Regions from separate parts of the Fusicatenibacter saccharivorans genome, predicted to be linked through region 2. Evidence: a T-box and tRNA genes for the amino acid it is inferred to sense, from the RefSeq annotation. Region 2 holds a T-box; the other regions hold tRNA genes.
What was found. A T-box is a leader RNA that pairs with one kind of tRNA and senses whether it is charged. The one in region 2 lies ahead of PGS38_RS08495 (proline--tRNA ligase), so its partner is inferred to be a tRNA-Pro.

Region 1 (8,249 bases), on a different contig from region 2:
GATTTCGTTGTTTTATTTGTTGTACTCTTCCAGGTATTTCTGGTAATCCTCTACCTGTTTTCCGTGGATTTTCTTGAGCTCATCCAGCTCATCCAGTGTAGTCGGAACAGCCAGTCCTAAGTTGTCCAGCCAGTCTTTCCGGATCCACAGAGTCTCACATGCCGGCTCTGCAACGTCGCCCGGGATACGGTAAATTCCGTTGTCTCCGGATGCATAGAACATAACGCCAGGATCTACGCTGTTGTAGTAGTCAACCATGTTGGTGTATTTCTTCATATACGGAGAAACATCCATCAGAAGGCCTGCGTCTACCCATTTCGTATAGTCAGCTTCCATGTTCCACCACCAGATGATGTCCGGTCGCTGTGTCTCATCGCCCATCAGAAGGGAAATTTTGGATGTTGCATCCGACCAGCCCGGCAGTGCGATGATATCGATATCCAGGTTGCAGCGGTCCTCCGTCCATTCCTGCATTTCGCTCTCTCCCTTCCTTCCGGCGATATAATGCATTATTTTGCACTATTATTTTTTAATGTGTGATATTAACGAGGTTTTTATTCTTGCGTTTTTGTCATTTTTGTTCAGTTTAGCTTTCCTTAAATGCACCATTTTGCATTATTAATTAGTGTTTTTCTACATGGCATTTATGCACGAATTTGAATCATCGCAAAAAGGGAGCCGGAAACGCCCCGGCAGACGGTTTTTCTTCTCGTCCGCCGGGGCGTCCCTGGCTTTCTTTCTTTGTTCACTTTTTCCTGTTTTTTCTATTTCTTTCTATCCCTGGCGCTTGCACGAGGAACGGCGCACCACAACCTCCCCCGAAACGAGAATCCGTTCTTTCGGCGCTTCCGGGTGCTCCTCCCGCCATAAAAATTCATGCACCATACGGCGGCCAAGCCACTTCGTATCGACATGAACGGTTGAGAAGAACGGATACAGCATCCGGTCCTCATCATCATCAAATCCGGTCAGTGCCACATCCTCCGGCACGCGCACGCCGATTTTCCGGAAGGATTCTGTCAATCTTTTGGCGATCATATCGTTGCCGCAGACAATCGCTTCCGGCAGTGTATCGTAGCTCGCCACAATCTTGTCAAAATTTTCCGGGTAATAAAAATGATCGCTCTCCATATTGGGGCGCACAAGCTCCTCATCGAGCGGAATGCCCGCCTGTTCCATCGCTGCAAGGAAACCGACATACCGGTCATGCATCGACTCATACGTGCTGCTGTGCTCACTTAGGAAACCGATCCGCGTCATGCCCTGCCCGATCAGATGGGACGTCAGAAGACTCACCGGCTGCACACCGTCCACACGCACGATATCGCCCATCGGCCGCTGTTCGATGCCGCAGTAATGGTCGAGCTGAAAGATGCGGTAACCCAGATTTACCAGTTTCTGCATATATTCCGGCGGCAGCATTTTAATGCAGAAGATCGCATCGATATTTTCATTCAGGCCGAGCGGCAGAATGCCGTTCTCCTCCTCCCGCTCCGTCACGACCGCAACGCGCGTCTGACAGTTATTGAGGCTCGCCTCCTCGGAGATGCCGCTCACGACACGGTCCCAATAAACAGCGGCATCCCGCGTACGCAGAACCATAATATTGTAATGCTTCTCCTGCGGTGCCCGAACTTCTTCCACATATACATTTTCGCCCAGATAGCCATTTCTTTTCGCCATCCGAAGAACTCTCTCCCGCGTCACCGGAGCTACCTTCGGATCATCCTTTAATGCCATGGCAACCGTATTCCGGGACAGTCCCAGCTCCTTTGCCATACTCTGTATCGTTACTTTCCCCATAACTTCCTCCCTGTTTTTTCTGCGCAATTCATTTTTCTTCCGCACACGTCTTTGTCCGTAAGAAAAAAAGTGCCGTAAAACGACACTCTTACCGATCGGGGCAACAGGATTTGAACCTGCGACCTCACGGCCCCCAGCCGTGCGCGCTACCAAGCTACGCCATACCCCGTAATCATGTTTTCATTATACCAGCGAACTTCTGAAAAATCAATGTTATTTTTCCCTCTCCCGTTTCATTACATTCATTTCTTTATTTCGTGTCATATTCTCTTTTATTTTACTATATTGTCACTTTTTCTTTCTGAATATGTAATTTTTCGACGTTTTCCACGTATCATAAGTGAAAGGGGAAAATCGTATGCCATACAAACTTTCACCTCTGGCATGCCCGTCTGCAAAGACTATGTAAAAACTGAATAAAAGGAGACATCGTAATGGAAACTGAAATTTACTTTCTACTACACTCTTTAGGAATTGGTGCAAAATACCGCGGATTTCGCTATCTCGCCTATGGTATCGCTTTATGCATGGAAGACGAAGATTATCTCCTTCGGGTCAGCAAAACGCTGTACCCAAAGATCGCGCAAACGTTTCAGGTATCGTCCTCCTGCGTCGAACGAGACATCCGCACCGCTATTTCCGTCTGCTGGACCCGCGGAAACCGTGATCTGCTCTTTTCGCTTTCTGTGCATCCGGTTCTGACAAAACCGACCAATTCCGAATTTTTTGATATTTTAAGTTCTTATATCAAATACTACCGTGCTTTTCCTGCCTGTCGTCAGGAGGCATAAAAAAACGAATACAGAAAAGATAACACTTCCGCGCCCTATCATATTGGGGGATATGCATGGCGCGGAAGTGTTTTTTCTATGATAAAACGATAGAACGAAAAAAGGAGACTGCCCGCAAAGGCAGCCTCCCGATATGGATCATTTGACAGCAAACCGATTAGTTGTTGATCAGTTTGTCCTCGTTGCTCCAGCTGTACAGTTTTCTGACTTCTTCTCCGACTTTCTCTGACGGATGCTCTGCAGCTTTTCTTCTCATTGCACGGAAGTGAGCCTGTCCGCCTGCTGGGGACATATCCAGAAGGAAGTCTTTTGCGAAAGTACCATCCTGGATATCGGAAAGGATCTTCTTCATGGTCTTCTTGGTTTCTTCTGTGATGATCTTCGGTCCGGTGATGTAATCGCCGTACTCGGCTGTGTTGGAGATGGAGTATCTCATTCCGGAGAATCCCGACTGATAGATCAGGTCTACGATCAGTTTCATCTCATGGATGCACTCGAAGTATGCGTTTCTTGGGTCGTATCCAGCCTCGCACAGAGTCTCAAATCCAGCCTGCATCAGGGCGCATACACCGCCGCAGAGAACTGCCTGCTCACCGAACAGGTCTGTTTCGGTCTCAGTTCTGAAGGTTGTCTCCAGAAGACCAGCTCTTGCTCCGCCGATTCCAAGGCCGTAAGCCAGTGCTCTGTCCAGAGCTTTTCCGGTGTAATCCTGCTCAACAGCAACCAGGCAAGGAGTTCCTTTGCCAGCCTGATACTCGCTTCTTACTGTGTGGCCAGGTGCTTTCGGAGCGATCATAGCTACATCTACGTTCTTCGGAGGTACGATCTGTCCGAAGTGGATAGCGAAACCATGAGCGAACATCAGCATGTTGCCCTCTTCCAGGTTTGGCTCGATATCTTTTTTGTACATTGCAGCCTGTTTCTCATCGTTGATCAGGATCATGATGATATCAGCCTGTTTTGCAGCCTCAGCAGCGGTGTATACTTTGAATCCCTGTGCCTCTGCTTTTGCCCAGGATTTGCTGCCTTCATAAAGTCCAATAATAACATCACAGCCGGAATCTTTCAGGTTCAGTGCATGAGCATGTCCCTGGCTTCCGTAGCCGATAATTGCGATTTTTTTGCCTTCCAGTAAAGAGAGATTACAATCTTCCTGATAAAAAAGTCTTGCTGCCATTTTATTTTCCTCCATAATATATAGAATGTCTTGACCGGCGGCAGGTCGGTCAATTTATACAGCGAAAAGCATTTCTGCCTTTTGCTGTTTGTCAGGGAAATGAACTTTTCTATACAAAAATTTCATTCCTCTAGCAAACGTATGTAATGTGATCTGCGTTAATCGAGGTAACGCACATCGTGGGCTCCTCTGGAGAGTCCTGTCACTCCTGTTCTGGCCAGTTCCAGGATTTCGTATCCCTGTACCAGATTCAGGAACCCTTCGAGCTTTGACTGGTTTCCGGTCAGCTCTACAATCAGGCTTTCCTGTCCCACATCCACGATTCTTCCACGGAAGACATCGGAGATGGCGATGACATTGCGGCGTTCATTTTCATTCACACGGATTTTGACCAGCATCAGCTCTCGTCTGACACTCTCGTCCGGCTTCAGCTCTTTGATATCCCGCACATCGACAAGTTTTGCCAGCTGTTTTTTGATCTGCTCCAGAATCATTTCATCACTGCAGTACAGAACAACAGTCATTCTTGTGTATCGCGGGTCTGCTGTCACACCGGCGGTGATCGTCTCGATATTGTATCCGCGTCGGCTGAAAAGACCAGCTACTCTGCTTAAAAGTCCCGGCGTATTATCCACCAGCAGGGATAATGTTCTTTTCTGTTCCATAAACACCAACTTTCCTCCATCCGCAGGCGCCGCGGATTTTCAGCAATTTCTTACAACTTCCAACGCCTTATCCAATATATTAGCAACTTATCCTCACTTTGTCAACAAAAATTTTACCAAATTATTCTTTTGAGCAAAAATCTTTTGCCTCCTGTGGTTCCCATTTGCATACCTTCCGGTCATACGTAAGGATGCCGTTCGACTCCTCCTCGACATCGGTAAGCTGTGTGTAGACTGCTGCGGCAAGTCCCTGTTCTGTGAGTTCTCTTATCTTTTCTGCCAGTGCATTCATCGCTTTCTGGTACTGTGTCTGGTTCTGGTACGTGCGGTAGCCGAACGATTTTTCGGAGTAGAGATGCTCCTGTACCGGATACGTATAGCCGCCGTATTCAGAAAAAGCAAACGCGCGCTCCTCCGGTTTTACTTTTAACGGACGAAAGTAATTGTGAAGGCTCTTGATGTCCCCCGCTCCCTGATCGTACCAGCCGCTCGCGTGGTCGATCTGCCGCGTCGGATCGAGAGCGCGCACCATTTCTGTCATCTCCCTGGCATCAAACTGTCCCCATCCCTCGTTGAACAGAACCCAGAGCGACACGCACGGTGCATTGTAAAGCTGATGAACCGTCTCGCGGCACTCCCGCTTCCACCACTCTCTTCCCGTTTTTGAGGTCCGCGAAAAGAGCGGATAACAGTTATCCCTGAATTCCGTTGTCACAAACGGCAGTACGGTCGGAAGGTACAAAAGGAACGTCTGAATCGACCGGCCGCCGCCGTTGATCATATCCTGCCACACCAGCATACCGATATGGTCGCAGTGGGAATACCATCTTGCGCACTCAACTTTCAGGTGTTTCCGGATCATATTGAAACCGAGGCGTTTGGCCGTCTTAATGTCATAAACCATCGCCTCATCGGACGGCGGCGTGTAGAAGCTTTCCGGCCAATAACCCTGGTCGAGGACACCGTTCTGGAAATACGGCTTTCCGTTTAAGAGAAGACGCGTGATTCCTTTCTCATCTTTTCCAATGCCGAATTTGCGCATGCCGAAATAACTCTCGATGCGGTCTTCTCCCGCTTCAATGGAAACCCCATAGAGATGCGGATGTTCCGGGCTCCAGCCTGCAAAATTACCGAGAATCAGCTCCGCCTCGTTTTCTCTCGTCTCCCGGACGCAGATCACCTTCGCATCCGGCGCTTCGCTCTCCCGCACCGTAATTTTTTTCGTCAGTCCCGCATCCGGTCCGTTGAGGAAAACCCGTACTTTTACGCTCGCCGTATCATATTCCGGCGTGATCACGATGCGTTCCAGATACGTCTCCGGCACCCATTCCATCCAGACGCTCTGCCAGATGCCGCTCTGCGCGGTGTAAAACATGCCGCCCGGGGTAAGGCTCTGCTTTCCGCGGCCCTTCCAGTCCGTGTCCGTCTCATCGCGCACCTTGACGGCAAGCTCGTTCTCTCCCGTTTTGAGATACGGCGTAAGATCCACTGAAAAAGAAAGATACCCGCCGAGATGGCCTCCGGCACGCTTTCCGTTGCAGTAAATTACCGCATCCTGATCCACGGCGCCGAACTGCAGCAGCAGCCGTTTTCCGGCAGGAATTTTGGGAAGCTGAATCGTGCGGAAGTACCACAGATATTCTTTTGGAAGCAGCTGCCGCTTCACGCCGGACGCATCGCACTCCGGGGAAAACGGAACGAGAATTTTTCCGTCCCGCTGTTTTGGCATTTTCTGCGTTTCCGTGAACGCATACTCCCACCATCCGTTCAGATTTGTCCAGTTTTCCCGGCGCATCTGCGGACGCGGATATTCCGGAAACGGGAGCTCTTCTTCCGGATTTTTCCCAAATTCCGTAGAAAGGCGGAATTTTTTTCCTTCCTTTTTTCCAATCTGTAATGCTTTGACCGCATTTTTGAAGTCCATTCTTTTCCCTCTTTTTCTGATTTTTATGATTGATAAAAGCGTGCCCGGACAAAATCCCGGACACGCTTTTGGTGTACTGAAAATCAAAGCGGATATTCGCAATCCGGTTAGATAAACGCCAGCGTTTTCATCAGATACAGCCAGAACGTCAGCGTAAAGGCACTGCCGCACGTTGTGAGCATAACGGTGTTTGCCGTCAGACTTCCCTCATGACCCATATTTTTCGCCATGATAAAACTGCTCACCGTCGTTGCGGAACCCAGCATCACAAGGATTGCCACCAATTTTTCCTGACGGAAGCCAAGTATCACGGCGATCGGCAGAAAGACAGCTGCAAGACCGACCAGCTTAATCGCAGCTGCAGCAATCGACGGCCGGATATTCTTTGCCGCGCTCTTTGCCTCAAACGACGCACCCATCGCAATCAGGCCGAGCGGCGTTGCAAGTACCGCAATATTCTGCACCGTTTTCTGCAGAATCACCGGCTTTGGAATGCGAAGCACCGACCAGAGAAGTCCTGCAACGATCCCGAGGATAATCGGGTTTGTCACGATATTTTTCGCCGTCTTTTTCACAAAATCTGCCGTGATCTCCTCCCGTTCCGGACCGAATACCGCAAGAACGACAACCGCCATGATATTATACAGCGGCACACTGCTGATGATCATCAGCGGCGCCATGCCGGAATTTCCGTAGATATTCTGGATAAAGGCAATACCAAGGATCGCCGCACTGCTCCGGTACGCCGCCTGGATAAATTCGCCTCTTGCACTTCTCTCTTTTAAGAGATGGGAAAGTCCCCATACCGCAAGAATTGAGAGCAGTGTTGCAAAGAAGCAGAACAGAACGAATTTGATATCCCACACAGCGGAGAAATCAGAATCCGACAGGTCCTGGAACAGCAGCACCGGGAGTGCGATTTTAAACACAAATTTGTTCATTTTGCCTGTGAACGATTCGTCCAGAATACCAACCTTTCGAAAGAAAAGTCCCAAAATCATTGTCAGGAAGATCGGCATCGTCGCGTTCAGGCTGAAGATCAGATTACTCATACCAGTGTTTTTCCTGCCAGTACATTTTTATAATCTTCGTAGTTCTCTTCGAGAAGCTTCGGCGTATTCAGACCGTAGGGACATTTCTTCATGCAGGCGCCGCAGTGGAGACAACCTTCGATTTTCTTCATCATCGCCTGGCCGCGCTCGGTGAGCTGGTTGGCGGACGGGGAACGGCGCAGAAGCAGGCTCATGCGCGCGCAGGTGTTAATCTCAATGCCTGCCGGACATGGCATACAGTAACCGCAGCCGCGGCAGAAGTTGCCGGAGAGCTCTTTCTGGTCTTTCTCGATGATCGTCTTGATTTCATCCGTCATGGCAGGCGGACAGGCAATGTAGCTTAAAAACTCGTCCAGCTCTTTTTCTCTCTGGACGCCCCAGATCGGAAGCACGTTGTCGTACTGATCTTCAAAAGCATATGCAGCCGCGGAGTTTGTGATCAGCCCGCCCGAGAGCGCTTTCATTGCGATAAAGCCGATATTTTTCTCTTTGCATCCCTGTACCAGTGCTTTCTCACGGTCCGTTGCCAGATAGCAGAACGGGAACTGCAGCGTCTCGTAAAGACCGGACTCGATGATCTCCTCTGCCACGCTCATGCGGTGGTTCGTGATACCGATGTGGCGGATTTTTCCCTGTGCTTTTGCTTCCAGCATCGCCTCATACAGGCCGGTTCCATCTCCCGGCTTAGGACAGAAGGACGGATTGTGGAACTGATAGATATCGATGTAATCCGTCTTCAAAAGGGAAAGGCTTGTCTCCAGATCCTTCCAGAACCCCTCCACATCCTTTGCCATCGTCTTCGTAGAGATAAAGACCTTCTCACGCATTTTCTCAAAC
Region 2 (8,249 bases):
TGCTTCGGCCTTGGCGCACTGATCGGAAAAGCAATGGGACTGAACTGGAAGACGAGCAGCCTCATCAACGCCGGCACGGGTATCTGCGGCGGTTCCGCGATCGCGGCAATCGCGCCGGTCATCGAGGCAACCGATATGGACATTGCCTATGGCCTCTCCGCAACGTTTTTATTTGATACGGTCATGATTGTCGTATTCCCGATCCTCGGTCACTGGATGGGCCTTTCGGATGCCGCGTTTGGCCTCTGGGCCGGAACTGCGGTCAACGATACCTCAAGCGTCGTTGCCACCGGTTACGCATTCAGCGAGGTTGCCGGTGATTTCGCCACCATGGTAAAACTGACGCGAACCCTCGCCATTATCCCGGCTGTCCTGGCATTCGCCGCAATCAACGTACATCTGAAGCGAAAAGCACAGGCAGCAGAAGGAACCGCCGTAAAGGTAAGCATCAAATCCATTTTTCCATGGTTTATCTTAGGCTTTCTCGCCATGTCAGCACTGACCTCCTTAGGTCTTATCCCGGCAGGCACAGCAGCCGCATTAAAAACCATCAGCAAATTTCTGATGGTGGCCGCCCTTGCGGCCATCGGCCTGAACACCGATTTCAAATCCCTCTGCCGCTCCGGCGCAAAGCCGATGCTGCACGGATTCATCATTTCGCTGCTGGTAGTCCTGGTAGCGATTGCAGTCGAATTTGCGATCGGCATTGCGCCGCATGGGGTACTGTAAAGAAACAGAGAATTAAAAATCCAGGCATCCGTATAGGATGCCTGGATTTTTTAAATCAAAACGGGTTTGTCGTTTCCTTCAAAAACGTTTTCAAAACCTGCAGCACCCCGTTCTCCCAGTACGGCGGGCAGGTGTGTTTTGCTGAGGCGATGACTTCCGCTCGGGCGTTGGAGACGGCGTAGCTTTCGCCAGCGTTCTGAAGCATCTCGATGTCGTTCAGGTTGTCGCCGAAGCAGCAGACTTCGTCTGGGGTAAGGCCAAAGTAGTTCATCAGAAATGAGAGACCGGTCCATTTGCTGACGCCGCGGGCGTTGCAGTCCAACCATTCCTTACCGGCGACAGCGAGTTTTGCCTGATGATTCCACGCCGGGATGAAATTTGGGGAGCAAAGCTCTTCACAGGAGGTTGGATGGTAGATTGTGAATTTGATAATGTCCTCGTTTTCTACCTTCGATAGATCCGGTACTTCGCGGACATCGAAGCCGTAGGAGTCGCGGAGCCAGTGAAACATGCGGCTTCCGGCATCTTCGGCGAGGCAGTAGTCCGGGGTGGCGGCAAAGCAGTCGCAGGACGGAAGTTCGTCGTGTACCATGCGGCACATGGATTTCCAGAGTGCCGTTTCCATCGGATATGTTTTCAGAATCTTTTCCGGTGTGCGCACGACAGTTCCGCCATCGGAGATGTAGAGCAGGCGGTCCTTGATCGGAGCGAAAAGCTTCTGTTCACTGGAAAACTGGCGGCCGGAACAGACAACAAAATGGATGCCCTGGTCGACAAGCCTGGAAACAACAGTCATATATTCCGGGTCGATCAGAAGTGTGCCGTCTTTGACGAGCGTTCCATCGACATCGGTTGCAATCAACTTTATCATAATAGAAAATCTCCTTATCTTGTCACAGAAAAAATTCAAACTATAGCAAGACCAGAAAATAACGCAAAAAAGGCAGTGCTGCAGGGCGCGAATTACAAGGAACGGATTTGAAGGCGTACCGGGGTACGACGAAAATCCGTGACGCAGTAATTCACGTTCTGCAGTGCTGAATTTTTTGCATTATTTTCTGGGATTGCTATAAACATGATTATATCGTGAATTGCTTCGGGGTGCAAGCCGGAACCGGAGGAACGCAAAACTCCACGTTGACGAAACGCGGAAATAAGGCGTAAAATAAAGAAAAATATATATCCACAGGGGGATTTTTATTATGGCATTTATTCAGGTAAGCTTCATGTCAAAAACTTTAATGCGCACCGTACCGCTGCAGGTTATTCTGCCGGTCGACAAATTTACCTTTGGGCAGCCGGAGCGCGAGGAAAAACCGTTTAAAACGCTGTATTTGCTGCATGGCATTTTTGGGAATGAGACAGACTGGGTTCATGGAACCAGAATCCAAAGATGGGCAGAGGAGAAAAACCTTGCCGTTGTCATGCCGGCCGGCGAGAATGCGTTTTATGTGGATCAGCCGTCCATCGGTGCCATGCACGGACAGTTTATCGGAGAAGAACTGGTTGAGATTACAAGAAAAATGTTTCCGCTGTCCAGAAAAAGAGAAGACACCTTTATCGGAGGCCTTTCCATGGGTGGTTTTGGAGCACTCAGAAATGGCCTGAAATATCACGATACCTTCGGGGCTGTGATCTGCCTGTCCGGTGCACTTCATGTGCTGGAAAATCCGGAAGAGAGCAGAGCGGACAGCTTTGCACATGAAGAAGGTTATTTCGGAAATCTGGTCGAAGCAGCAAAGAGTGACAAAAACCCGGCTGTTCTTATCGAGCAGTTAAAGGAAGCACGGAAAAAAGATCCGTCTGTCAATGTGCCGACCGTATTCCAGGCGTGCGGAACAGAGGACGGACTTCTGGAAGTAAACCGTCTCTACCATAAACGGATGGAAGAGAGCGGCATGGACATTGTCTACTATGAGAGTAAGGGTGGCCATGAATGGGATTTCTGGGATGAGTGGATCAAAAAGGCACTGGACTGGCTGCCACTTGAGGAAAAGACGGAAGGCCTGAACAGCGGAAACGTAAATGTTTAAAGGAAAAAGGGAGACAGGCAATGCCAGAAACGAGAAATGACGAATTGTACCGTGCGTTAAAACACAACGGTTACCCGGACGACTTCTGCCGGGAAATTGCATACCGCCAGATGAACACGGACTTTACCGCCACGCGGATGCTCGGCTATCTCTACCGCGTCACAAGCCCGCGCGCCGAGGACGTTGTCGATGAGATGCTGGCTATTTTGAGTGACCGCAAAGCATGGATTGAGAAAAAACAGTCTGAGGAAGCCCAGGCGGCAATCAGCAGAATGTACCGGGAAGGTCTGTAACCTGTGCGGGCGTTTATGCAGAAAAAGCGGAAGGAACGGGCTTGCATTCTTTTCCGGTTTCTGCTACAATCAGTGCAGTGAAAAAGCGACGAAAAGAAACAGTAGCGACAGAGCGCATTCAGAGAGAAAGCGGCAGGTGAAAGCTTTTTGCAGAATCTATCGTGAACCGGTCTTGGAGCTGTGCACCGAAGAGAAGAAAATCCATCAGGGAAAATTTATTTCGTAGGCTGCACCGGGATCTCCCGTTACAGAGAAGGTACAGAGAGCAGAGATCACGCGTATTACAAAATACAAAAATCGTGGGGTACAAATGCTTTGTGTCAGAGTGCAGGAGTTTTCCTGAATTTAGGTGGTACCGCGGATAAAAAAATTCGCCCTAAACTGCAGCTTGCGGTTTAGGGCTTTTTTCTGTTTGAAAACGAAGCATCTAACTCGTTACTTCAGTGATGAGTTAGATGCGTAAAATGTTGACTAAAAGCTTAAAATCGGACAGGCTGGAATGTTCTCGCGTCTGGAAGACTTCAGATGTTGAAAACCCAAAGAATAAGGAGGAAATCAGAAAATGAAACTTGAAAAATTAGTAGGAGAGCGCTTCAAAGAAAGACCTGCTGACTGTGTCATCGACAGCCATGCTATTATGGTAAAAGGCGGATACATCAAATATATGGCAAACGGAATCTATTCTTCCTATCTGCCGCTGCGCCGCATTGTGCGCAAAATCGAGCAGATCCTGCGCGAGGAGATGGACAAAATCGACGGCCAGGAAGTGCAGTTCCCGGTTGTCATGCCGGCTTCTCTGTGGGATGAGTCCGGCCGTTACGATAGCATCGGCGATGAACTGCTGCGTTTCACCGACCGCAACAATGCCAAAATGGTACTCGGCATGACCCACGAGGAGGCAGCCGTACACCTTGTACGCGAGTATGCACAGAGCTACACCAAATATCCGTTTATGATCTATCAGATCCAGACAAAATTCCGTGATGAGGCCCGTCCGAGAGCCGGACTGATCCGTGTGCGTGAGTTTACGATGAAGGATGCTTACTCCTTCCATACCAGCCAGGAAGATCTGGAGCAGTATTACGAGAAATGCCACGCAGCATACGAGCGCATCTTCGAGCGTGTCGGCGTGCCGGAGGTGGTATCTGTCAAATCCGATTCCGGTATGATGGGCGGAAACATCTCCCATGAGTTCATGCTTCTGACTCCGGTCGGAGAGGATTCCATCGTTCTGTGTGATTCCTGCGATTACAGAGCCAACATGGAGGCAGCTGAGAACATTTCCGATATCGCAAGAGACGCAGAATCCGCTGCACTCGAAAAGGTTTATACACCGAACGTCCACACCATTGAAGACGTCTGCAATTTCTTCGGAGACGAGACAAAGAACTCCTGCAAAGCCGTTGTTTATCAGCAGAATGTTGATGATAAATACGTTGTCCTTTTCATCCGCGGTGATCTCGAAGTCAACGAGACGAAGCTGGTCAACTTCCTCGGCGAGCAGGTTCACGCAGCCGTGATCACCGAAGAATGCGGACTGAACGCAGGCTATATCGGACCTGTGAACCTGAAGGTGAACGGAGATGCCGTTGTTCTCTATGATAAATCCCTCGAGGGAAGAAACAACCTTTCCTGCGGAGCCAACGAGGCAGAGCATCATTACAAAGGACTCGACATGGAGCGCGACGTTCCGAATGCCGAGTATCACGATTTTGCAAAAATCCAGGAGGGCGGCATCTGCCCGAAATGCGGCAAAAAGACCGTGAAGATTTCCAGGGGTATCGAGGTCGGAAATATCTTCCAGCTTGGAACCAAATATACAAAATCCATGAATATGACCTATGTCGATGCAAACGGCGAGAGCAAGACCCCGATCATGGGATGCTACGGTATCGGTGTCGGCCGTCTGGCAGCATCGGTCTGCGAGGCACATCACGATGAGTACGGCCCGATCTGGCCGAAAGCTATCGCTCCGTGGCAGGTACACCTCTGTGCGGTCCGCGTCGATGACGAGGAAGTAAGAGCATACGCGGACAAGCTGTACGAGGATCTGCAGAACGCAGGCATCGAAGTGATCTACGACGACAGAAGCGTCAGAGCCGGCGTAATGTTTGCCGATGCCGACCTGCTCGGCATTCCGCTTCGCATCATCGTAAGCCCGAAAAATATGAAACAGGGCGTTGTCGAGGTTGCATCCCGCGATAAGACTCTGAAAACACAGATTCTGCTGGAAAATGTGATGGAAGAGATTAAACAGTATCTGTAATGATTCAGAACCATGCGAAAGGGAAGAAAAATCGCGATGGGGTTCGGAAGAAGTTCGACAGGAGAAAACACGATATGGAACTCTGGGATATCTATGATGAAAACAAACAGCCGACCGGCCGCACGATGAAGCGGAATGACTGGCATATGAAGCCGGACGAGTTTCACCTGACGGTGCTCGGCGTAATCGCAAGACCGGACGGAACCTTCCTTATCACAAAACGTGTCATGACGAAAGCCTGGGCACCGGGCTGGTGGGAGGTTTCCGGCGGCGCGGCACAGGCAGGAGAGAGCTCTTGGGAGGCCGTGCGCCGTGAGGTCAGAGAGGAAACCGGACTCGATGTGAGCAAGGCTGACGGCGGTTATCTCTTTACCTACCGGCGCATCAACCCGGATGAGAGAGACAATTACTTTGTCGATGTCTATCGCTTCGTGATGGATGTCAAAGACGAAGATCTCCATCTTCAGGAGGAAGAAACAGACGGCTACCGTTTTGCTACGTTGGACGAAATCAAAGGGTACGCCGCAGAAGGTAAATTCCTGCATTACGACAGCATCCGCCAGGCATTTGAACTGTAACAGAGAAATAAGATAATAAAAACGCGTTCCCGCCGGAAACCACAGGGGTTTCCGAAAACGGGAACGCGTTTTTGTAATTTACAGGATTCTTTCTTGCCGTAGGCATGCCTGAAAAGGGCTTTTCGTAAGCGCGTAAGCGGTTCCTTGCGGTTAATCGCGATTGAACACTTCGCGGTTGAGCGCCTTTTCCTGATGGCTGACAATCGTTGTGCAGACAGCATCGCCTGTGATGTTGACGGCGGTACGCAGCATATCGAGAATACGGTCGATACCCATGATAAGAGCGATACCCTCCGTTGGCAGTCCGACGGAATTCAGTACCATAGCCAGGGTAACAAGTCCGACGCTTGGGATACCGGCGGTACCGATGGAAGCCAGTGTTGCGGTAACAACAACCGTTGCGAGGTTTGCCGGGGTCAGATGAATACCGTACGCCTCTGCGATGAAGATGACAGCGACACCCTGCATAATGGAGGTACCATCCATGTTGATGGTTGCGCCGAGCGGAATGGTGAACGAAGAAATCTGCTTCGAGACACCCATCTTTTTGTTCAGTGTATCAATCGACATCGGGATTGTCGCGTTGGAGGTTGCGGTGGAAAATGCAAATCCCATAACCGGAAGGAATTTCTTCACGAATTTAATCGGATTCAGCCGTGTGAATACGAACAGAAGAACCTGATAAATGACGAAGCACTGCAGTGCCAGCGCCAGTGTTACATTTCCCATGTATTTCAGCATCGGTGCGAACGCAGAAAAGCCGACCGTTGCAAAGGTACGTGCAATCAGACAGAAAACGCCGACCGGGGCCACCTTCATGACCGTCATGGTCATTTCCATCATGACATCGTTAAACTGGCTGATAAAGTTGGAAACGACCGAAGCGCGGTTTCCGAGCTTTGCCAGCATTACGCCGACAAACAGGGCGAATACGATGATGGGAAGCATATCGCCGTTTGCCATGGAACCAATCGGGTTCTTCGGGATGATGTTGAGCAGTGTATCCACCAGGCTGACGCTGGAATCTGCTGCTGTCGAGGACAGGTCGGCTTTCTGAACCGCACTCATGTTAAGTCCGAGACCCGGGTGAATGAGCAGGGCGGTTCCAAGTGCGATGCAGACGGCAAGTGCTGTGGTAACAAGGTAAAAGCCGATCGTTTTTACGCCGACCTTTCCGAGGGTTTTGCTGTCTCCGATGGACATACTTCCGCAGACGAGGGAGCAGAAGACAAGCGGTACGACAAGCATCTGCATCAGGCGGATAAAGCCCTGTCCGATGACATACAGCACACCTTCTACGATGACGGTGTCCTTGATATAGCTGGACGGGATCCAATAGTGAATCACCACGCCGAGCAGCGCACCGGCCAGCAGGGCAATAAAAATCTGGGTGGAAAGCCCGGGCTTCTTTTTTGACTTTTCCGTTGTTTCTTTTCTGTTTCGGACCATTATTCGATTCCTCCGGTTTCTTCGAGATATTCTTTCAGTGCCGTTTTCCAGTCGAGCGGCTCAGGAATACCGGTCAGGCGGAGCATCATGTTGTCCAGAACAGAATAGGTCGGGCGGACATCATCGCGTGCGACAACCGGGTAGAGATCAAGGTCACCGGTTTTTCCGGTATACTCGAGGATGGTTCTTGCAAACTCATAGCGGCTGCAGCTTCCGGGGCAGACAACGTGGTACAGACCATACTCCTCGCTGTCGATAAAGTGGCAGATCACGCGCGCAAGCTCAAAAGCACTGGTCGGAGCCGCATACTGGTTGTTTGGAACCTCCATCGTGCCGCCCTTTGCCGCATTGCGGAGTACTTCGTCCACAAAATCGCGGCCGATCCCGTAAATCCAGGAGCTTCGGATGATGACAAAGCGGTTCAAAAGCTGTGTCAGGATTTTCTCTCCGGCCTCTTTTGATTTTCCGTAGATCGTACGCGGATGCACGGTATCAAACTCGTTGTACGGGATGCGGGATTCCTTGTCGAAAACGTCATCCGTTGAGATCTGAATAACCTTTGCGTCGATATCATTGGCGGCAAGCGCTACGTTGCGCACACCGATGGCATTGACACGATAGGCTTCGTCGATGTTTTTTTCACACTCGGCAACGTCGGTCATACCGGCGCAGTTGATGATAACGTCGGGACGGTTGACATAAACGAACTGTGTGACTTCATCGATTTTGGTAATATCAACCTCGTGAATATCCGTTGGAAGAAGCTGATATTCCACACCCTCCAGCAGTTCCAGAAGGGCAGTACCGATGTGGCCTTCGGCACCTGTAATCCATATTTTTTTCATAGGTTCTCTCCTGTCCTTGATTTATATACAGAAAAACTGTAATTGTATTTATTTTA
Region 3 (8,249 bases), on a different contig from region 2:
CAGACAGGCAGCCACTGGATCTCATCTTTTGAATTTTTGTAATATTGCAATGCATAAGAGTAATACCTGGAAACCACATCATAAGAAGCAAAATCCATTAGATATGGCTCCAGATCCTGTGCATCTTTTCCAGAAAATCGACGTACGGTTATGATATCCGGCAGTTCACCATGTTCCTCAAAATAGCTATATAAATCGGTATCGTTGTTACCGGTAATGAACTCAATATCCTGATCTGGAAACTGCTCATGGATATAGGGTACAATATTTTTCATCAAACGATTTTCCCACAGATACACGGTAAGGTGATCGTCATTTTTAGATACTGCTTTTTGAGATTGTCCACAGCCAGACAAAACAGTAATTGCTAAAAGCACACCTGACAGTAATGCTATCAGACATTGTTTTGCCTTTTTCATCCTCGTATTTTCCTCATTCTTTCCTGATAAAATCATTAATTCAATAATTTGGAAACAATTACAGCCAGTTTTCCAGAACATCATTCAGCTTATTCATATCCAGCGGTTTCGCGATATGTCCATTCATGCCTGTATTTTTTGCCAGCTGTACATCTTCTGCAAAAGCATTTGCTGTCATGGCAACAATCGGTAGTTTTCCCTGTTCACCCGGAAGGCTCCTGATTGCTGCGGTTGCCTCATAACCATTCATGACGGGCATTTGGATATCCATAAAAATAAGGTCATACAAGCCTTTCGGAGAAGCTTCTACTTTTTCAACTGCAATTTTTCCATTTTCTGCCGTTTCCACTTCCGCCCCTGTCATCTGCAGAATTTCAACGGCAATTTCTCTGTTTAACTCATTATCCTCGACCAGCAGAATTCTTTTTCCTGTGTAATCTGCTTCAGACAGCTCATCCAGATAATTTCTTGCTGTTTTTTCTTTTCTGCCAGAAGTAAACTGCCGCAATGCAGCCGTCAAACGGGAACGGAACAGCGGTTTTGCAATAAAAGCATCTACGCCTGCAGCCTTTGCTTCTTCTTCGATCTCGCTGAATTCATAAGATGTCAGTACAATAATGGTAATCTCTTTCCCTATCCGTTTCCGGATCTGTCTGGCTGTTTCAATTCCGTCCATATCCGGCATTTTCCAATCTAAAATAACAGCAAAGTAATCATTTTTTAGCTCATGATGTGCATAACAGCGCTCAACGGCTTCTCTGCCGGAGAGAACCCATTCGCCTGTAATCCCAATCTCCTTCAATGTGGCAACTGTACTTTCACAGCATGTCTTATCATCATCCACAACCAGAACAGGTAGATTCATCAGATTTCTGTCCTGTTCTTTTTCTTTTTCCTGAAGTTCCAGATAAATTGTTACTGTAATTTTAGTTCCCTTATGTAAGGTGCTTTCCACTTTAATATTACCATTCATCAGGTTCACAATATTTCTGCTGATTGCCATTCCCAGACCTGTTCCCTGGACTCTGGTTGTCCGATGGTCATCTGCGCGGCTGAAAGGATCAAACATGATTTTCTGGAATTCCGGTGACATACCGATCCCATTATCCTCAATCGTAAATTCATAGCATCCAAGTTCCGAAAATCCATTTGGCTTTTCCTCTATGGAAAAAGTAATATTCCCACCATCCGGTGTATACTTGATCGCATTACTCATCAGATTCACAAATACCTGCTGGATTCTCAGGCTGTCACCACAGACACTCTCATGTTCAATGTGATTAATATGTATATCTAAATTGTGTTTATGTTCATCAATCACCGGTTTTGTGAGTGTTATAAGATTATCCACCAGATCTGGCAGATTGAAATCCTCCTGTGCCAGCGTCATTTTTCCACTTTCAATACGTGCCATATCCAGCACTTCATTAATCAGCCCCAGCAGATGACGGCTTGATTTTGTAATTTTGCTGAGACATTCAATGACTCTGTCCTGGCTCTCAATATTTGCTCCTGCAATTGCTGTCAGGCCGACAATGGCATTCATCGGTGTCCGGATATCGTGGGACATATTGGAAAGGAATTCTGTTTTCGCACGGTTTGCATTTTCTGCAGACCGGTAAGCCTCTTTCAGTGCCTGACGGGATTCAATCTCTGCTTTCTTCTCCTGTGTCACATCCATGGATGCCATCAATACCTTTACCAGCTTTCCATTCTTCCATTCCAAAGGAATATAAGAAGCGATTTTATAAGTCTTTTCATCCAGGCTGCAATACTCAAACTTATAAATATCATTTTCACTTTTCAGATTCTTCTGGATATTTTCCGGTGCGATCAGGATGTCCATAGTTTCCAATGGTTCCAGTGTCTTATATTTTTCAAGAACCTGCATCTGAAAATCATGATAGAATCCCAAAGGTTTATATATCATCTGTCCATTCAGGTTATAGAATTCATATCTGTCATTTTCCAGATCACAGACAACAAAGCGGTCAACCAGACGCACAATACTCTGAATTATCTGCTCCATGGAAGCATTATCCGCCGCCATCTGCAGATGCCGTGCGCTCTCTACCTTTGTCTCTGTGATATCACGCAGAAAGATCATGGCATATTCTGAGTCCTCGATCTCGCCGCGTATGATCACATTGCGGACCCATCGTTCTTCTCCATTCAGAGTGATACGGCACTCTAAAGCCAATTCGGTTTCCAGACCCTTCAGCCTTTCTGCAATATAACCACGGTCGTAAAAAGAGGATACCGCCTTCTTATCTGTCTCCACAACATAGGAATCCACAAAATGACGGATCAGTTCATCCCATGTATGACTCTGTTCAAAGACTGTCATCAGGGACGGTTCAACCTTAAAGGTATCAAAAGTATTCGCTTCCAGATTTACATAATACTCACACAGGTCTGCTTTCGTAAAAGCCCGGTGGAAAGCAGCAGATTTTTGTGCCTGCATGGCCTCTTTTTTTTCCGCATCAATGTTAATAAAAATCCCGGCAATCCTGCTGGCAGAACCATCCAGACGGCGTATTACTTCTGCCGATGCCCGAAACCACTGGTATTGATTATCCTTCATTCTCATACGATACTCTACCTGGTATTTTATCTGGTTCGTCTTATCCTTAATTGCCGCCTGAAGCTGCACCATTACTCTTTCTTTATCCTGTGGATGCAGAAGATCTGACCAGGATTCCAGTTTATTCGGAAAGTCCAGAGTGTCATGATAGCCAAGCATTTTTCGGAATTCATGACTCCAGTTTGCATTCACAATCTCACTGTTTTCGTCACAGTCAAAATACCAGAAGCCGGAACAGATAGCCTCATTGAGCAGTGTCAAATTTACATGATCCCAGTTGACCTGTACGGACATAACCCAGATCTGTCTGCCCGCCTCATCTGTCGCATCCTCTTTACAAAGCCGTACATTTTTCACTGTACCGTCTGCTGTAAGGATCTGTGCTTCCCCTGTTCCGTGAAGCTGCAAAAAATGGTCTCGCTCCTGTCTATCTTCCTCGTCATAAAAGAAGTTTCTCAATGAGCCTTTTGTCTGTTCCATGAAAGTATCGAATGTATATCCTGTACTATGCAACAGCAGATTATTCACAGACAAAATAGACAGGTTTTGGTCATAAGATCCTGTCATTATACCTACCCCGCCATTATTTTCCAGTGTTTTCTGTACGGCCTGTGACATAGCCTGTGTCTGTCCCGTTACAGCCTCACCTAAAGAATATATTTTGTCTTCATACTTTTCCATTTTATAAAAATCCTCTCTCTGTTTTATACTTCATTATCCTGCTTTTATCTGTATACAGAGAACCTGTCCCTGCCAGTTTTACATTTACGTTATAATATCCTACAAAACGTGAAAAACAGGTATACGGATTTGAGAAGTTGCAGCCACTACACACAATATTCACACAAAATTCTCTTTATGTTTTCAATTTTTATAGGCTTTGCCAAGTGAGCATTCATTCCTGCTGCCAGACACTTACTCCGATCGTTCCTGCTGTAAAACGGTATCTGAGGCTTTTTTTATTTATCTGATTTTTTTCTGTTTCCATGGAACTTCTGAACGCTCACCTCCTGGTATCATTACAAATATACATAAAAACTCATTTTTATATTACCATGAAATTTTTTACTTTGCAATGCACATACCTTTTCAGACGCTGCTTTTCTTGTTTCCTTTTTCAGAAAATTGCAACCAAAGGGGCGCACCTGAAAATTTCTTTTCAAATGCGCCCCTTCGCTTTCTTTTTTTCTGTCAGATCAATCCGTAATGCTCCATCGCCTTTGCCACGCCGTCCCGCTCGACGGTATCGGTTACGTACTCTGTGTACGGATCCAGAATCTCATCATGTTTTCCAAGCGCAATGGTGTGTGCGCCGCACCGGAACATGGTAAGGTCGTTGCTGCTGTCGCCAAATACGTATGCATCTTCTTTCTCCAGCTGAAACTGTTTCAGCGCATAGTCCACAGCTGTTCCTTTGCTGCAGCCGTGCGGAACGATTTCGTATACACCGCCGCGGCGATCCATGATATCAAACTCCTGCTCAAATTCACGGTACATACGTTCTATATCAGACTGTGCATCAGTTACGATACAAAATTTATCGTAAATGATTCCTTTTGTCTCCGCTGTCTCCGCGAGTCCGATTCCGACAGCAGCGAAATAGGCACGGGTCTGCTCGACCTCCCGAAAACGGGATACCTCCGACGAAAAATAAACATTATCCGTTCCCTCCAGAATCATGCCGATCCTGCACTCCTTTAAAATAACCGGGATTTCCTCACAGCGCTTTTTCGGAATCGTCTGATGCATCAGGATTTCGCCGTCCCGGCGCAGATAGGTCCCGCAGCCGCACAGAAATCCGGAAAACGGAAGCTTTTTCAGCTCCTCGGGCAGCTCCGACCAGGTGCGGCCGGTATTAATAAACGTAAGATTTCCTTTTTCCGCTGTCTTTTTCAATGCATCGAGCGCGCTCTGCGGAATTTCTTTTGTAATCTCACTCAGTAACGTTCCATCAATATCAAAAAATAATGCTTTCACAAAAATTTCCTCCTCGTGTACTGTTTCCTGTTCTCTTTCTGACATACGAAAAAATGCCGAAGCTCTTGATTGTCAAGGCTTTCGGCATTTTCATTCCAGTCGAAGCGACGGGATTCGAACCCACGACCTCTGCGTCCCGAACGCAGCGCTCTACCAAACTGAGCCACGCTTCGATTTTATTTGTTTTCTGAACTCTCGTCCGTCAACAATAGCTATTATATATGATGTCTATAGGAATGTCAACACCTTTTTTGAAATTTTTTTAATTTTTTTTATTATTGCTTCAAAAGGTACATTTCACACGGGTTTGCGGCCTTTTTGGTGTTCTTTTAGAATGACAGTTTCTGAGAAAGTCAAAAAAAGAGATATGCCGGAAGTTCTGTTCCGGCATATCTCTTATCTTTGTTTCTCAGCTCAGCTGATATACATCTGCATACTGCACGCCGAAGCTCAGCGCCTCGGAATGGCTGCTGCAGAAGATGTCTACGTGGCCGTAAGCGGTTCCGCGGTCTTCTACCGTGTAAACCTGGCCGTTGATCATCAGTTTTGTGCCAAATGGTACACCGCCCATGGCGATCGTTCTGCCGGCGGTCGGTGTGGTTCCGCTCGCGGTGGATCCGCCGGACCACTGTCCGGTACAGATGGAACAGGAGCAATAGCCTGTCAGTTTAAATCTTCCAAGGTATGTTCCGCTGGAGGAGCTGCTGGAAGTATCTGACGCGGATGGACTCCCCGTTGTCGTGGAGGATGCGCTGCTGTCCGAAGAACTGCTTCCGGAGCTGCTGCTTGTATCGGTATCTGCTTTCGCTGCGGCATTTGCTGCTTCTGCGGCTGCGACTCTTGCGGCCTCGGCTGCCTGTTTTCTGGCGGCCTCTGCCTCAGCTTCTGCGGCAGCCTGCTGTGCGGCGGCTTCCTCTTCTGCTTTCTTCTGCGCTGCAATCTCCTCTTCTTTCGCCTGACGGATCAGGTCGTTGATTGCATCTGCTTTGCTGTTGATTTCATCTACCAGTGCACTCTCGCTGGATTTTGCATCGTCCAGCTCTGCGGAGTAGGTACGGAGTTCCTGATAAGCTGCTGCGTACAGCTCCTGAATGGCTTCCTGCTGATCGCTGCTCTGCTGCTGCAGTTCTACGATCGCTGCCTGCTCTTCCTGCACCTGTGTTTCTTTTTCTTTTACCTGGTCTACCGTGTCCTCATACTCCTGCATAAGATCGCGGTCGAAATCGGAAATTTTCTGTATGTATTCTGCCCGGCTGATCAGCTCTGAAATGCTTTTGGAAGAAAAGAGCATTGCCATGTATCCGTTTCCGGAAGAATTTTCATACATATACTGGATACGGAGCTTCATCGCCTCGTACTGCTCTTCTTCTTTTGCTTTTGCATCTTCCAGATCTGCCTGAATCTGTACCAGTTCGTTCTGCTTCGCATCATACTGATCCTGAAGCTCCTGCAGACGGTTCTGCAGATCGTCCAGCTGCTGGTTCAGTTCGGAAAGATATTCTTCTGATTGTCCCTTTTTGGAATTGAGTTCGTCAATCCTGCTCTGTATGCTGTCAAGCTGAGACTGTGCGGCAGCCTGTTCTGCCTGAGCATTTGAAATTTTCTCCTTTGTACTGGCACCATAGCATGGCAGAACGGTTGCTGCCGTAAGCACTGTGGCCAAAACCAGGCTGAATAATTTCTTTTTTTTCATGTCGTACACCTCATACTTATTACGTTCTGTTGCTGATTGTCACTCCCAGTTACTGCGGAAAATGGGTCTTTTTTCCCGCCGTACTTTGCCATTATAACACAAGTATGTCTGAAATGAAAGTCTTTTTTAATTTCTGTTAATAACTTTGTAATATTTCGACATTTTTCCTGCAAACACTGACATGATTTTTCTACTTTCTCCATCCAACAGGGTACTTATTTTTCAAGGTCCCATTGACCAGTTTGCCCCATCCAAGGCCGAATCCATCGACGCAGACCAGCTTCCAGCCCGACGGCGATGCGGTCTCTCCCGGCTCTACGGAAATTGTCTCACCGTGGAGATATTTTTCGGTACGCTCGTCATCTGCCTTTAAATTCATGTAATCTTTGAACTTGTCCGCGGAGAGTGTCACGGCAAACGGCTGTGACGGCTCGAAACGGTCTTTTTTCAGTTCACCGAGATACAGACCGTTCCGCAGGAAATGAAGATTCCGCACGCCATCCGGCAGGGACGGGGAATGGTATACTTTTCCGGCGCGGACTTCCAGTTCCTCCACCGGGATCGGTGCTGTCATCCGGGACAGGAAATCGGAAAGGATCTGTTTTTCTGCTTTCGACGGACCCGGTGCTTCCGTTCCGCGGTCTTTTTTCCGGTTTTTCTGTTTTTTGTTTTTCTTTTCGATCGGTTTTTCTTCTGTCTCATAAGGAATGGCTTCGCCTTTTTTGCGGAACAGGGCAAGGTAATGGCCCTCGCCGTTCATTTTATGCGGCCAGATGCGCACGGTCTTTTCGATCTCCGGATCGCCGTTTCCCCAGACTGGATTGCCTTTTGAAAAACCTTCGTAGCCTTCCATCTCGATCAGTTCCATTTCCGGGAAGTTTTCCAGAAGAAAAGAAACGGTTCCCTCGTCCTCCTGCGGGGCGAAGGTACACGTCGAATACATCATGAGGCCGCCCGGACGCAGCATTTTGACAGCATTCGAGGTGATCTCTCGCTGCAGATCCGCAAAGAAATCCGGCCGCTCCGGGGTCCAGGTGCCGATGACTGCCTCATCTTTCCGGAACATGCCCTCGCCGGAGCACGGTGCATCCACGAGGATTTTATCGAAGAAGCCCGGGAAGACGTCTGCAAGGCCTGCCGGTGTCTCATTGGTGACAAGCACGTTTTCACTTCCGAACAGCTCCAGATTGCGCAGCAGTGCTTTGGCGCGGGCGTTGCTGATGTCATTGGCGACGAGAAGGCCGGTTCCTTTCAGGCGCGCATTCAGCTCCGTCGCTTTGCCGCCCGGTGCGGCGCAGAGATCGAGCACACGCTCACCCGGTTCGATCGGGAGGCGGGACGCCGGGGTCATGGCGCTTGGCTCCTGCAGATAGAAGACGCCTGCCGCATACAGCGGAGACTGGCCCATGCGCATGCCGTCCGGCACGAAATAGCCGTTTGGAATCCACGGAATTTTCTTCCACATTCCCGGAACAAGCGGTGGGAAATCTTCGGTCCGGCATTTTTTTGTATTTACACGCAGCCCGGCTGTGCGGGGTGCGTCGTAGGAAGTTAAAAATGCATCAAATTCATCGCC

Region 1: it encodes a tRNA-Pro, which carries the amino acid that the T-box ahead of PGS38_RS08495 (proline--tRNA ligase) is inferred to sense. The anticodon was not compared.
Region 3: it encodes a tRNA-Pro, which carries the amino acid that the T-box ahead of PGS38_RS08495 (proline--tRNA ligase) is inferred to sense. The anticodon was not compared.

Annotation. Positions count from the first base shown of each region.
Region 1 is NZ_JAQEGR010000001.1:231,850-240,098, reverse strand. It holds gene PGS38_RS01110 (extracellular solute-binding protein) at 13-474, opposite strand; gene PGS38_RS01105 (LacI family DNA-binding transcriptional regulator) at 775-1,803, opposite strand; tRNA gene PGS38_RS01100 (tRNA-Pro) at 1,899-1,972, opposite strand; gene PGS38_RS01095 (sporulation initiation factor Spo0A C-terminal domain-containing protein) at 2,238-2,594, shown strand; gene ilvC (ketol-acid reductoisomerase) at 2,752-3,771, opposite strand; gene ilvN (acetolactate synthase small subunit) at 3,930-4,436, opposite strand; gene PGS38_RS01080 (glycoside hydrolase family 2 protein) at 4,558-6,360, opposite strand; gene PGS38_RS01075 (AEC family transporter) at 6,468-7,412, opposite strand; gene PGS38_RS01070 (aldo/keto reductase) at 7,409-8,249, opposite strand, start outside.
Region 2 is NZ_JAQEGR010000007.1:147,925-156,173, forward strand. It holds gene PGS38_RS08475 (YeiH family protein) at 1-729, shown strand, start outside; gene PGS38_RS08480 (Cof-type HAD-IIB family hydrolase) at 785-1,600, opposite strand; gene PGS38_RS08485 (alpha/beta hydrolase) at 1,932-2,762, shown strand; gene PGS38_RS08490 (hypothetical protein) at 2,783-3,055, shown strand; T-box leader at 3,135-3,437, shown strand; gene PGS38_RS08495 (proline--tRNA ligase) at 3,618-5,321, shown strand; gene PGS38_RS08500 (NUDIX hydrolase) at 5,396-5,899, shown strand; gene PGS38_RS08505 (dicarboxylate/amino acid:cation symporter) at 6,050-7,348, opposite strand; gene rfbD (dTDP-4-dehydrorhamnose reductase) at 7,348-8,193, opposite strand.
Region 3 is NZ_JAQEGR010000009.1:29,727-37,975, reverse strand. It holds gene PGS38_RS09785 (ABC transporter substrate-binding protein) at 1-419, opposite strand, end outside; gene PGS38_RS09780 (response regulator) at 478-3,684, opposite strand; gene PGS38_RS09775 (Cof-type HAD-IIB family hydrolase) at 4,195-4,980, opposite strand; tRNA gene PGS38_RS09770 (tRNA-Pro) at 5,080-5,153, opposite strand; gene PGS38_RS09765 (PcsB-like coiled-coil domain-containing protein) at 5,390-6,673, opposite strand; gene PGS38_RS09760 (RsmF rRNA methyltransferase first C-terminal domain-containing protein) at 6,864-8,249, opposite strand, start outside.